DNA from 2 places in the Streptomyces ortus genome. Region 2 is predicted to be linked to the other one. Evidence: riboswitches for the same ligand, from Rfam matches in the RefSeq annotation. Region 2 holds a riboswitch; the other holds the start of a gene.

Region 1 (7,009 bases), on a different contig from region 2:
GTGAGCCGTCGATGCCGCCCCCCGAACTGCCCCCGCTGCCGGCCCTGACGCGGGCCGAGGGCGAGTTGATCGACCGCTATCTGGAGGTGGTCGACCTGCTCGGCCGGATCAATCCGGCCCACTCCGGCGACACCTACCGCGGACTGCGCGCGGCCCAGGCGCTGGTGAGCAGGGCCGCCGCGCTGCGCGACGCCCTGACGCTGATGCACCAGCGGGGAGAACACGAGCTGCACGCCGCAACCCTGACCCGGGCCCTGCGCGTCCTCGACGGTGAGCGCAGGGCGGCCCGGGTCGCCCTGCCGCCCGGCTCCGACACCTGACGTACACCCACCGCCCCGGCCTCACGCAGGCACTTGACGAGGCGTCCGCACCAGAGTTGAAACGGACCAGAAGAGGTACCCCCGGTTGGCGTAGCCGGACCCGCTCCCACCGGCCCCCGGGAGTTGCGCAACGCGCGTACCTCCGGGGTGGAATCAACCATTCCGGTGCTGGTGCGGGGGTCCTTGAGGTAGTCGACGCCCACCCGTAGAAAGGGCTGTCCACCCGAACGGGTGAGTGGTGAGTAAGACCACAAATCGCCGATTCCGCTCGGCTTTTGGGACATCAGTGCGTCAAGATCCCTGCGACGACAAGCCCCCGCCACAAGCGGCGGGGCGGTCCGGGCGGACGCCGAGTCCTGCCGCTGCCCGGATGACCGGTCGACAGAAGTGCATCGGCAGGAGTGGAGGACCCAGGCACGACGGGCCGCCGGAGAGATCCGAGTGGCCCTTGGGGTGAAGCCGCAGCAGCGGCCGGGCAACTTCGCCAGCCCGAATCCGACAGGTCATCCTTCACAGGCGGCTGACGAAGGGTTGCGCATGACTGCGCTCAATCGTGTCCCGTCGCTGTTCAGCAGGGCCGGTACCGCATCGGTCCTGACCATCGCCGCCGTCGGCGGCGGCATAGTGGCCCCCGGCTTCGCGGCCGAAGCGGAAGCGGCCACTCCCGCGACGAAGGCACTCAAGGTGGCGGCCTCCAAGAAGGGCTCCCCGTACAAGTACGGGGCCGTGGGGCCCAAGCGCTTCGACTGCTCCGGCCTCACGCTGTACTCGTTCAAGAAGGCGGGCAAGAAGCTGCCGCGCACGGCCGCGGCCCAGTACAACAAGACGAACCACGTCTCCTCCTCGAACCGCAAGCAGGGGGACCTGGTCTTCTTCCACTCGGGCCGGAACGTCTACCACGTGGGCATCTACGCCGGTAAGGGACGCATCTGGCACTCCCCGAAGACCGGGGACGTGGTGAAGCTCCAGAAGATCTGGACGAAGAGCGTCTGGTACGGCCGGGTCAGGTGATCCGCGCACGGGGTGGCCGCGGCGAGCGCCGCGGCCACCCCGTGCGGGACCCGGCCGTGCCGCCCCCCATGAGGGGCCCCGCCGGACGCGTGATTTCGGCGGCTGAATGGTTACTCGTTCACTCATGGCCGATCCGCACCACCACGAGGAGCGCAACGAGACCCGTCTTGAGCGCGCCGACCGGAACTTCCTCGAACTGCTCCAGGAGCTTCGGGTCACCCAGACGGGCGTCCAGATCCTCTTCGCCTTCCTGCTGACCCTCGCCTTCACCCCGCGGTTCCCGTCCCTCGACGCCGTGCAGCGCACCACGTATGTCGTGACTCTGCTGCTCTCGGTGCTGGCCGCCGCCCTCTTCGTGACCCCCGCGGCCCTGCACCGCCGGCTGTTCCGGCAGGGCGCCAAGCCGCAGGTGGTGAATGTGTCGTCCCGCCTCGCGCAGGCCGGTCTGGCGGTGCTCGCGCTCGCGCTGGCCGGTTCCGTACTGCTCGTGGTGGACGTGGCGGTGGACCGGACCGAGGGGATCGTGGCCGGGGCGACCACTCTGCTTCTCTGCGTCGGTCTGTGGGAGGTCCTGCCGTACCTGCTGAAGCGGGCCATCAACAAGACCCTGGACGACTGACGCTCCACCGGGCGTCAGTCCGGGGCCCCGGTCGTGGGTCAGTCGGCGGCCGGAACCGGCTGTGCCGGCGCCGTCCAGGGCAGCGTGATCGACACGGTCTTTCCGCCCTCCCTGGTGGGCCGGACCGTGAGCTTGCCTCCGGATTCCGCGGTCAGCCAGCGGATGATCACCATGCCCCGGCCGTTGTCCTGCTGGACGGCGGCCGGCAGTCGCTTCGGAAAGCGCGGATGGCTGTCGGTCACCCCGATGCGCAGTTGTTCGTCACGGTCGAGCTCGATGTCCACCGTGAAGGTGGGTGACAGCCCGAAGGTGTGCTGTACCGCGTTCGTGGCGAGTTCGGAGACGATGAGCCGTACCGTGTCAGCGGTCTCCGAGTCGGACGGCAGTCCCCATTCGGCCAGGACGTCGGTGACATACGTACGGGCGGCGGAGACCGAGGCGGGATCGCTCGGCAGCGTGACGGATGCTTCCTGGTGATCTGCCATGCGACGTCGTCCCTTTCCCACGGGACCGGGGTCCGACCGAAGCGGATGACTTCGGGACGGTCCCGGACTGGTGCTTGCGCCAGAGTGCCACTACCTCGGCGTTCACGGTGCCGATCCACCAAGATATGCATATATCTGTCGCTCGAAGCGGTGAACTCTGCGACCGTCGACCGTATTTGGGCGGGCGACTGGTTTGTCCTCTACCGTCGGCGTGACGCCGGGCGCCCCAGCGCCCGCGCGACGGTCGGAAGGAGACGGCCATGCGGTACGGCCCCGCGGTGCGCAGACGCAAGCTCGGCGCCCAACTGCGCGCCCTGCGCGCCCACGCGGGCCTCACGAGCGGTGAGGCGGCGCGTCTGGTGGGCTGGCACCAGTCGAAGGTAAGCCGGATCGAGACCGGCCGCAGCGGGGTCAAGCCCGCTGACGTACGGCGGCTCTTGGACGCGTACGACGTCCGGGACCCGGAACTGCACGAGTTGCTGGTCGTGCTGGCGGGCTCGGACGGCGACGGCCGGCGCCACTGGTGGCACGCCTACCGGGGCCTCCTGCCGTCGACGTACAGCGATTTCATCAGTCTGGAGGCGCAGGCGGACTCGATGCGCACGCTGGAGAACTCCGTGGTGCCGGGCCTGCTGCAGACACCGGAGTACGCACGCGAGGTGACGCGTGCGGTGGTGGGCGGGACGCACGGTGGCAAGGTGGACACCCTCGTGGAGGTGCGCCTCGCACGTCAGGCCGTGCTGCGTTCGAACAAACCGCTCCGGCTGAGTGCCGTTCTGGACGAAGCGGTGCTACGGCGGAACGTAGGCGGACCCGAGGTCATGGCAGGGCAGATGGCCTGGCTGCAGGAGGCCGCACGCCTCCCTCACGTGCGGATTCAGGTGCTGCCGTTCGGAGTTGGGGCGCACATCGGAGTCTCAGGCCCCTTTGTTATTTTTTCGTTTACGAACAGATCTGATCTGGATGTGGTTGTTCTCGACCACTTGACGAGTAGCCTTTATCTCGAACAGAAGGACGACCTCCAGTTGTACGAGGCGGCCTTCGACTCGGCCCGAGGCCAGGCCCTTTCGCCCGGGGACACATTGGACTTCATCGCCGGTCTGGCTGACGGCGCATAAGGAGGCACCATGCCCGCCCCGCGTCGGTACGTACCTTCCAGCACGCGTCCCAGCGGTCGGCTGCGCGGTGTGCGATGGCAGCGCAGCAGCCGCAGCACCGGTATGAACAACTGCGTCGAGACGGCCCGGCCGGACTCCGGTCCCTGGGCCGGACTGCTCGCGGTGCGCGACTCCAAGAACGCGTCGGGCCCCGCCCTCGTCTTCGCCCCGGCGGCCTGGGAAGGCTTTATCGACGCGCTTCGGTGAGTACGTTGACGGCCCGGTCGAGCTGCTCGTCGGTGAGATCCGCCCGGGCCGTCAGCCGCAGCCGGGATACGCCGTCCGGCACCGAAGGGGGGCGGAAGCAGCCGACGGCCAGCCCCGCGGCACGGCACCGCGCGGCCCAGCGCAGCGCCTGCTCCGGGGAGGGGGCGCGTACGGAGACGACCGCGGCGTCGGGCCGTACGGCTTCGAGGCCCTCGGCCGTCAGGCGTTCGTACAGCGCGGTGGCCACCGCACGCGCGCGTGCGGCCCGCTGCGGTTCCCCGCGCAGCAGACGCAGGGCCGCGAGGGCCGCGCCCGCCGCCGCGGGGGCCAGACCCGTGTCGAAGATGAAGGTGCGGGCCGCGTTCACCAGGTGGTCGATGACGTGGGCCGGTCCGAGGACGGCACCGCCCTGGCTGCCGAGCGACTTGGACAGGGTGACGGTGGTGACGACGTCGGGCGCGCCCGCGAGCCCCGCCGCCCACGCGGCGCCCCGCCCGCCCTCGCCGACGACGCCCAGCCCGTGCGCGTCGTCCAGGAGCAGCCCCGCCCCGGACCTGCCGGACGCACCGGACGCACCGGGCTCACGGGTCCCGTCGGCCTCTCCGGGGGGCGTGCCCGCTTCGCGGCAGGCGGCGGCCAGGGCCCGCAGTGGGGCCGCGTCGCCGTCCACCGAGAAGACCGTGTCGGAGACGACGATCGCGGGTCCGGTGCGCGTGTCCAGCGCCTTGCGGACCGCGTCCGGGTCGGCGTGGGCGACGACCTGGGTGGTGCCCCGTGCGAGACGGCAGCCGTCGATCAGCGAGGCGTGGTTGCCCGCGTCGGAGACGATGAGCGAGCCGTGCGGCGCGAGCGCGGTGACGGCGGCGAGGTTGGCCGCGTAGCCGGAGGAGAGGACGAGGGCTGCCTCGAAGCCGCAGAACTCGGCCAGTTCGAGTTCGAGTTCGGCGTGCAGTTCCGTGGAACCGCTGACGAGCCGGGAGCCGGTGGCGCCGGCGCCCCAGGTCCTGGCGGCCCGCGCGGCGCCCTCCGTGACCTCGGGGTGCCGGGCCAGGCCCAGGTAGTCGTTCCCGGCGAGGTCGAGGAGCGCGGAGTCCGCGGGGCGCGGGCGCAGGGTACGGACGAGTCCGGCGCGGGCACGCGCCCGTGCCTGCTCCTCGATCCACTCGAACGGCGATCGGGGCATGTGTCCTCCGGCCATGAGGGGGTGTGGGTGCGGGTGTCCCGTGGGGCCCCGACACACGACGTTCAGCCCGGCCGTCCCGCCTGCCCTGTGCGGACAACGCACAGCCGCCTTTTGTAGGCAACGCACAGACCATAGCCGGACCACCAGCCACCCATGATGTGGCAATGCCCACACGTCGGCCGCTCTCTGTTGTCCGGTTCCTCCTTGGCCCGGTGCGGTCGGATAGGCCAGGATCGGACCTCATGGACCTGCTGAACACGCTGCTGGACAAGGGGCTTCGGCGCGAGCTGCCGACCCGCGACGAGGCGCTGGCCGTGCTGGCCACCTCCGACGACGAACTCCTCGATGTGGTGGCCGCGGCCGGCAGGGTACGCCGGCAGTGGTTCGGCCGACGGGTGAAGCTCAACTACCTCGTCAACCTCAAGTCGGGTCTGTGCCCCGAGGACTGCTCCTACTGCTCGCAGCGGCTCGGTTCGAAGGCCGAGATCCTCAAGTACACCTGGCTGAAGCCCGACCAGGCGTCCGAGGCGGCGGCTGCGGGCCTCGCGGGCGGCGCCAAGCGGGTGTGTCTGGTGGCGAGCGGACGCGGTCCCACCGACCGTGACGTCGACCGGGTCTCGGACACCATCAAGGCCATCAAGGACCAGAACGAGGGCGTCGAGGTCTGCGCCTGTCTCGGCCTCCTCTCGGACGGCCAGGCCGAGCGGCTGCGCGACGCGGGGGCCGACGCCTACAACCACAACCTCAACACGTCCGAGGGAACGTACGGGGACATCACCACCACCCACACGTACGCCGACCGGGTGGACACGGTCCGGAAGGCCCACGCGGCGGGGCTGTCCGCCTGCTCCGGTCTGATCGCGGGCATGGGGGAGAGCGACGAGGACCTCGTCGACGTCGTCTACGCGCTGCGGGCCCTCGACCCCGACTCGGTCCCGGTCAACTTCCTGATCCCCTTCGAGGGCACCCCGCTCGCCAAGGAGTGGAACCTCACCCCGCAGCGGTGTCTGCGCATCCTCGCGATGGTGCGGTTCGTCTGCCCGGACGTCGAGGTGCGGATCGCGGGCGGTCGCGAGGTCCATCTCCGGACGATGCAGCCCCTCGCCCTGCACCTCGCCAACTCGATCTTCCTCGGCGACTACCTCACCAGTGAGGGCCAGGCGGGCAAGGCGGACCTGGACATGATCGCGGACGCCGGTTTCGAGGTGGAGGGCACGGGCGAGGTGACGCTCCCGGAGCACCGGGCCACCGCGCACGCCGGATGCGGCTCGCACACGGGCGCGAGTGCCGAGGCGGGCGCCGACGCGGGCGCGGGGTGCGGTTCGCACGGGGGCGGTGGTTGCGGTCCCTGCGGCTCGACCGTGCGGGAGGCGGCCCCCGAGGAGCTGGTCCAGGAGGCCGCGCGGGGCTCCGAGGCGCGCACGGACCTGGTCGCGGTACGCCGTCGGGGCGCCGGAACGGATCTCGCACCCAATGCCTGAGCTGCTCCCGCCCGGCTCCGCCCTGGATGCCGGGGCCGCCGATCAGGTCCGTGAGCTGCTCGAACTCGACCGGCGGCACGTGTGGCATCCGTACGGGCCGATGCCGGGGCGACAGGAGCCGATCGTCGTGGAGTCGGCGAGCGGGGTGCGGCTGCGGCCGGCCGGCGGAGGCGACGAGCTGATCGACGGCATGTCGTCCTGGTGGTCCGCGATCCACGGGTACAACCACCCGGTCCTCAACGAGGCGGCGCGCGACCAGCTCGGCCGGATGAGCCATGTGATGTTCGGCGGGCTCACGCACGAGCCCGCCGTACGACTGGCGAAGCGCCTTGTCGACATGTCGCCCGAAGGGCTTGAGCATGTCTTCCTGGCCGACTCCGGCTCGGTGTCCGTCGAGGTCGCCGTCAAGATGTGTCTGCAGCACTGGCGTTCGCTCGGCCGTCCGGGCAAGCAGCGGCTGCTGACCTGGCGGGGCGGCTATCACGGCGACACCTGGCAGCCGATGTCGGTGTGCGATCCCGAGGGCGGGATGCACGAGCTGTGGCA
Region 2 (7,009 bases):
CGGACGTGCCCGCCCCGGGCGAGGACCTGATCTCCGGTCTCATCCGGGCCTCCGACCACGGCGAGCACCTCAGCGAGAACGAGGCCGCGGCGATGGCCTTCATCCTCCTGTTCGCCGGTTTCGAGACGACCGTGAACCTCATCGGGAACGGCACCTACGCCCTGCTCACCCACCCCGGAGAGCGGCGGCGGCTGCAGGACTCCCTGGCGGCCGGCCGCACGGACCTGCTCGCGACCGGCGTCGAGGAACTGCTCCGCTACGACGGGCCCGTGGAGCTGGCCACCTGGCGGTTCGCGACCGAACCGCTCAGCGTCGGCGGGCAGGACATCGCCGCCGGTGACCCCGTCCTCGTCGTGCTCGCGGCGGCCGACCGCGATCCCGAGCGGTTCCAGCATCCGGACACGCTCGACCTCTCCCGCCGTGACAACCAACACCTCGGTTACGGGCACGGCATCCACTACTGCCTCGGCGCGCCCCTCGCCCGGCTGGAGGGGCAGACGGCACTGGCGACGCTGCTGACCCGGCTGCCCGACCTGCAACTCGCGGGAGATTCGGCTGATTTGAGGTGGCGCGGCGGGCTCATCATGCGGGGGTTGCGCACGCTTCCGGTGGAGTTCACCCCGGTCGCGACGTCTTGACCGAAGTAGTGGCGGACGCGTCGCGGTCGTAGCACCGAAGCCGACGGAAGGTGAGACTCCGTCAACTCTGTGATCTTCACGTTATCTACGCTGCATCGACTTGTGACAAGAGTTCGAGTGCCGCTACCTTCACCCATCAATGCGGCAGGCCCGCCCGTCGCAGCAGCCACGAGCACGGCTTTCGCGCTGTGCGCCGTGCGCATTCCTTGCTGTCACGCGAAAGGCAATCGCATGCTCTCCGGGAACGGCCGTCATCGTCGCCCCCGCCAGGCTCCGGCGCTCCTCGTCGCCGCCGGCGTGGCCGGATCGGCCATCGCGATCCCCCTGCTCGGCGCGAGCGGCGCGAGTGCCGCCAGCGGTACGACCTGGGACGCGGTCGCCGAGTGCGAGAGCGGTGGCTCCTGGAGCGCCGACACCGGCAACGGGCTCTACGGCGGCCTCCAGATGAGCCAGGAGACCTGGGAGCAGAACGGCGGCCTCGACTACGCGCCGAGCGCCGACCAGGCCAGCCGTTCGCAGCAGATAGCCGTCGCCGAGAAGATCCTCGCGGCCCAGGGGACGAGCGCCTGGGTGACCTGTGGTCTCGTCGCCGGCCTGACGCAGGACTCCGACTCCGCCGACGTCGACACCGGCCTCGCCGAGGACTCCGCGAGCCCGTCGGCCGACGCGGACGCGGCCAAGGGGAGCGAGAGCGCGAAGTCCGACTTGTCCCAGGACGGCGATTCGAAGGCCGACGACAAGTCCGCCTCGGAGTCGCAGGGCTCGGACAGTTCGTCCGCGGGCGGCAAGGCGAAGGGTGACGACTCGGACAAGTCGTACCAGAACGACGAGGCTTCGGACGACACGGCCGCGGACAGTTCCGGCCGTCACCGGGGCGGCAGTGCCGAAGAGGTCGACATGGCGCCCCGCGCCGACGACTACGCCGGCCGGCACGCCTCGCGCAGCGACAGCACCTCGCGCGTCCTCGCCGACGAGGGCTCGTACGCGGTCCGTTCCGGGGACAGTCTGTCCAGCATCGCCGACTCCCTTGGCGTCGACGGCGGATGGAGCGAGCTCTACGCCGAGAACAAGGACAGCATCGGCGCCGACCCGGACTTCATCATCCCCGGTCAGCGCCTCGCGGTCGACGGCTGAGCGGCGCCGAGCAAGTAGTGATCAAGGCGCCGAATCGGGCGAAAAGCAGCGGTAGTTCGCGCTGAATGTCCGATTTGGCGAATTGAGACATGGATCTCAACACCCCTGATCGTCTTTGAAATTCGGCGCGGCCCGTGTCTACGGTCGTGACCGCTCGCCATTGGTGAGCCCCGACGGTCGCACGCCGAATCCTGCCAACGGCCGTACGGGAACAGTCGTCGCGTAAAGCGCCGTAGGCAGGAGCGGGGGACCCAGGTAAGTGCCGGACCCGGTCGACATGGCCGGGCACGGCTTGGGGTTAAGCCGCGTGACAGCAGTGTCACGCGGCCGGGCAACTCACTCGGCCCGAACCCGACAGCTCACCTCGCAGGCGTCGGTGAGGGGATCTACTTCATGCTGCTTTCGAACAAGGGCAAGCACCGTCGCCCGTCCAAGGCCACCCGCATCGCCACGCTCGCCGGTGTCACCACCGCCGCCGTCGCCGTCCCGCTGATGGGCGCCACGGGAGCCTCCGCCGCCACCACCTCCGAGTGGGACACCGTCGCCCAGTGCGAGTCCGGCGGCAACTGGTCGATCAACACCGGCAACGGCTACTACGGCGGCCTGCAGTTCTCGGCCTCCACCTGGGCCGCGTACGGCGGCAGCTCGTACGCCTCCACCGCCGACCAGGCGTCCAAGTCCCAGCAGATAGCCGTTGCCGAGAAGGTTCTCGCGAGCCAGGGCAAGGGTGCCTGGCCGAGCTGTGGCGTGGGCCTCTCCGGCGCCTCGACCGGTGGCTCCAGCGCCCCGTCGGGCTCCGACAGCTCCAACCAGAGCACCTCGCAGCCGCAGCAGCAGCAGAACTCGCAGTCCTCCGAGGAGCGCGCCTCGCGTTCGCAGGAGCGTCCGGCGGCGAAGAAGACCGTCGAGACCCCGACCGGCAAGAAGGTCAAGAAGGGCGACGGCGAGTACAAGGTCGTCAAGGGCGACACCCTGAGCGAGATCGCCGACAAGAAGAACGTCAAGGGCGGCTGGGCGAAGCTCTACAAGCTGAACGACGACATCGTCGACGACGCCGACTTCATCTTCCCCGGTCAGCAGCTGCACCTCAGCTGACAGCGGTCGCGCGACGGCTGTACGGCGGCTGCGCGGCGGCGCATCCGGTCGGGGCACTGGCCGCTCGGCCCCGACCGGACGTCCGGCCCGCATCCGGATCGCGACTGAACCACAGCGCTCTCACGTCCGTGTCCTTCATAGTGGAGGCCTCGTGAGGGTCACCCCCGTCCCCCACGGGCTCCCCGCTCCGGTGCGTGTTCCCCCGTACGCACCGGAGCGGGTTTTTTTGTGTCTGCTCTCTCTGCCTGTTCTGGTTGCCTGTTCTCGCTGGCTGTTCTTTCCGGCTGTTCTTTCTGCCCGTGTCTTTGTTCCGTTCGGAAACAATTTCCTCTCGGTTTCTGTCCAGGGGGCGGTCGAGGGCTGGCCGATCCCCGGCAGCCGGTTAGGCTCATCCCGCGGGGCCACCACGGCCTGCGCGCAACCGGGCCTCCGGCCCGGCACAGCTTGTGTCACATCCCAGAAGGAGATGCTCGTGCCGTCCATCGACGTCGTCGTAGCCCGGGAAATCCTGGACTCCCGAGGCAACCCCACGGTCGAGGTCGAGGTCGGCCTCGACGACGGCAGCACGGGTCGTGCCGCCGTCCCGTCCGGTGCCTCCACCGGTGCCTTCGAAGCAGTCGAGCTCCGTGACGGAGACCCCAACCGCTACCTCGGCAAGGGTGTCGAGAAGGCCGTCCTCGCCGTCATCGAGCAGATCGGCCCGGAGCTCGTCGGCTACGACGCCACCGAGCAGCGCCTCATCGACCAGGCGATGATCGACCTGGACGCCACCGACAACAAGGGCTCGCTCGGCGCCAACGCCATCCTCGGCGTCTCCCTCGCCGTCGCGCACGCCGCCTCCGAGGCCAGCGACCTGCCGCTCTTCCGCTACCTGGGCGGACCGAACGCGCACCTGCTGCCCGTCCCGATGATGAACATCCTGAACGGCGGGTCGCACGCCGACTCGAACGTCGACATCCAGGAGTTCATGATCGCCCCGATCGGCGCGGAGTCCTTCTCCGAGGCCGTGCGCTGGGGCGCCGAGGTCTACCACACCCTCAAGAAGGTCCTGAAGAGCCGCGGTCTGTCCACCGGCCTCGGCGACGAGGGCGGCTTCGCCCCGAACCTCGGCTCCAACCGCGAGGCCCTCGACCTCATCGTCGAAGCCATCAAGGAAGCCGGCTACACCCCCGGTGAGCAGGTCGCGCTCGCGCTCGACGTCGCCGCGTCCGAGTTCTACAAGGACGGCAAGTACGAGTTCGAGGGCAAGTCCCGCTCGGCCGCCGAGATGACCGAGTACTACGAGGAGCTCGTCTCCGCGTACCCGCTGGTCTCCATCGAGGACCCGCTGTACGAGGACGACTGGGCCGGCTGGAACGTCATCACCGAGAAGCTGGGCTCCAAGGTCCAGATCGTCGGCGACGACCTCTTCGTCACCAACCCCGAGCGCCTCGCCCGCGGCATCGAGGAGGGCTCCGCCAACGCCCTGCTGGTCAAGGTCAACCAGATCGGTTCGCTGACCGAGACCCTGGACGCCGTCGAGATGGCCCAGCGCAACGGCTTCAAGTGCATGATGTCCCACCGCTCCGGCGAGACCGAGGACGTCACCATCGCCGACCTCGCGGTCGCCGTGAACTGCGGCCAGATCAAGACCGGCGCCCCGGCCCGCTCGGACCGCGTCGCCAAGTACAACCAGCTGCTGCGCATCGAGGAGATCCTCGACGACGCCGCGGTGTACGCCGGCCGCTCGGCCTTCCCCCGCTTCAAGGGCTGACGCCCTCGTAGGCAGCGTCGTACGTACGTCCCCGTACGCGGTCCCGTACCGTGTGCGGGGACGTACGTACGTATCGGGGAGGCGGGACAGATGGCTGTGAAGGACCGTGACCGGTTCTCCACCGCGACCAGGCTGCGGGCGCTCGGTGAGCAGACCGCCGCCCGTGTCTACCGCTCCCAGACCAAACGCCAGGCGCGCCGCTCGCGGCTGACCGGCCGTGCGGCGCTGCTCGCCCTCGTGCTCTGCTCGCTCGTCGTGGCCCTCGCCTATCCCATAAGGCAGTACGTCTCCCAGCGTGCCGAGGTCGCCGACCTGCAGCGTGAGCGCGAGCAGGCCCGTGAGCGCGTCGAGGAGCTGCGCGACCTGAAGGCGCGCTGGCAGGACGACGCGTACGCCGAGCAGCGCATCCGGGAACGGCTGCACTACGTGATGCCGGGCGAGACCGGCTTCATCGTGATCGACCCCGACGCGGCGAAGAAGACGCGTACGGACCGGACGGCCGCCGACCGGGCCTGGTACGCCAACGTCTGGGACGGCGTCGACAAGGCCGACGCCTCCGACCAGTGAACCGAACCAGCTGAACCAGAAGGACACAGAGCCAAGGCATGCAAACGCCCCCGCCGCCCACCGGGCGCACCGAGCCCACCGACGCCGACGTCGAGGCCTTCAAGCAGCAGCTCGGTCGGCCACCGCGCGGGCTGCGCGCGATCGCGCACCGCTGTCCGTGCGGACAGCCGGACGTCGTCGAGACGGCTCCCCGGCTTCCCGACGGGACGCCGTTCCCGACCACGTACTACCTGACGTGCCCGCGTGCGGCCTCCGCCATCGGCACGCTGGAGGCGAACGGCGTCATGAAGGAGATGACGGACCGTCTCGCCACGGACCCCGAGCTGGCGAAGGCGTACCGGGCCGCGCACGAGGACTACATCGCGCGGCGGGACTCCATCGAGGTGCTCGAAGGGTTTCCGAGCGCGGGCGGGATGCCGGACCGGGTGAAGTGCCTGCACGTCCTGGTCGCGCACTCGCTGGCCGCGGGCCCGGGGGTGAACCCCCTGGGCGACGAGGCGATCGAGATGCTCCCGGAATGGTGGCGCAAGGGCGCGTGCGTCGTGCCTACGGCGGGGTGAACCGGGGCGCAGCCCCTCTTGAGGGCGCGGGGAACGGCGCAGTCTGTTGTTTTCGGGGGCGCGGGGAACGGCGCAATCTTTTGCCTTTCAGGGGCGCGGGGAACGGCGCAATCTCTTGCCTTTTAGGGGCGCGGGGAACGGCGCAATCCTTTGCCTTCAGGGGCGCGGGGAACTGCGCAATCGGGGGTTCGGGGGCGGAGCCCCTGAGCGGGACGAACGACTGCAACAGGAGATCTCACCACAATGACTCGCGTCGCCGCCGTCGACTGCGGCACCAACTCCATCCGCCTCCTCGTCGCGGACGCGCACCCCGACACCGGCGAACTCGTCGACCTGGACCGCCGCATGACGATCGTCCGCCTCGGACAGGACGTCGACCGCACGGGCCGCCTCGCCCCGGAGGCCCTGGACCGCACCTTCGCGGCCTGCCGCGAGTACGCCGAGGTCATCAAGGAGCACGGCGCCGAGCGCCTGCGCTTCGTGGCCACCTCGGCCTCCCGCGACGCCGAGAACCGCGACGAGTTCGTCCGCGGGGTCCTCGACATCCTGGGCGTGGAGCCCGAGGTCATCTCCGGCGACCAGGAGGCCGAGTTCTCGTTCACGGGCGCCACGAAGGAGCTGGCGGGCCGTGACGACCTGGCCAAGCCCTATCTCGTGGTGGACATCGGCGGCGGCTCCACCGAGTTCGTCGTCGGGGACGACCACGTGCGGGGCGCCCGCTCGGTGGACATCGGCTGTGTACGGATGACGGAACGGCACCTCGTCCGGGACGGCGTGGTCACCGACCCGCCGACCGAGGAGCAGATCCGGGCGATCCGCGCCGACATCGAGGCGGCCCTCGACCTCGCCGAGGAGTCCGTGCCCCTGCGGGAGGCCCGCACGCTCGTCGGACTGGCCGGCTCCGTCACCACCGTCGCGGCGATCGCCCTGGAGCTTCCGGAGTACGACTCCGAGGCCATCCACCACTCCCGGGTCTCCCTGGACAAGGTCCGTGAGATCACCGGGCGGCTGCTCGCGGCCACGCACGCCGAGCGGGCGGCGATCCCCTCGATGCATCCGGGGCGCGTCGACGTCATCGGCGCCGGCGCCCTCGTACTCCTCGCGATCATGGAGCGGACCGGCGCCCGGGAGGTCGTCGTGAGCGAGCACGACATCCTCGACGGCATCGCGTGGTCCGTGGCCTGAACCGGGCCCGCGTCGAGGCCCCGCTCGCCCCCACGTCGGCGGCCTCGGCTGAGCAGGTCCGGCACCGGATGAGCGCA

Evidence for each region. Region 2 has a riboswitch for cyclic di-AMP ahead of K3769_RS14105 (LysM peptidoglycan-binding domain-containing protein). Riboswitches for the same ligand answer to the same signal wherever they lie in the genome.
Region 1: linked by a shared signal. The riboswitch ahead of K3769_RS00140 (C40 family peptidase) and the one ahead of K3769_RS14105 (LysM peptidoglycan-binding domain-containing protein) in region 2 are both predicted to bind cyclic di-AMP.

What each region holds. Positions count from the first base shown of each region.
Region 1 is NZ_JAIFZO010000001.1:17,575-24,583, reverse strand. It holds gene K3769_RS00145 (hypothetical protein) at 12-320, shown strand; cyclic di-AMP (ydaO/yuaA leader) riboswitch at 699-854, shown strand; gene K3769_RS00140 (C40 family peptidase) at 858-1,331, shown strand; gene K3769_RS00135 (DUF6328 family protein) at 1,456-1,950, shown strand; gene K3769_RS00130 (ATP-binding protein) at 1,989-2,435, opposite strand; gene K3769_RS00125 (helix-turn-helix domain-containing protein) at 2,696-3,553, shown strand; gene K3769_RS00120 (DUF397 domain-containing protein) at 3,563-3,799, shown strand; gene K3769_RS00115 (8-amino-7-oxononanoate synthase) at 3,780-4,982, opposite strand; gene bioB (biotin synthase BioB) at 5,225-6,463, shown strand; gene K3769_RS00105 (adenosylmethionine--8-amino-7-oxononanoate transaminase) at 6,456-7,009, shown strand, end outside.
Region 2 is NZ_JAIFZO010000002.1:2,454,106-2,461,114, forward strand. It holds gene K3769_RS14095 (cytochrome P450 family protein) at 1-638, shown strand, start outside; gene K3769_RS14100 (LysM peptidoglycan-binding domain-containing protein) at 870-1,772, shown strand; cyclic di-AMP (ydaO/yuaA leader) riboswitch at 1,991-2,160, shown strand; gene K3769_RS14105 (LysM peptidoglycan-binding domain-containing protein) at 2,166-2,867, shown strand; gene eno (phosphopyruvate hydratase) at 3,334-4,620, shown strand; gene K3769_RS14115 (FtsB family cell division protein) at 4,711-5,187, shown strand; gene K3769_RS14120 (DUF501 domain-containing protein) at 5,226-5,747, shown strand; gene K3769_RS14125 (Ppx/GppA phosphatase family protein) at 5,991-6,932, shown strand.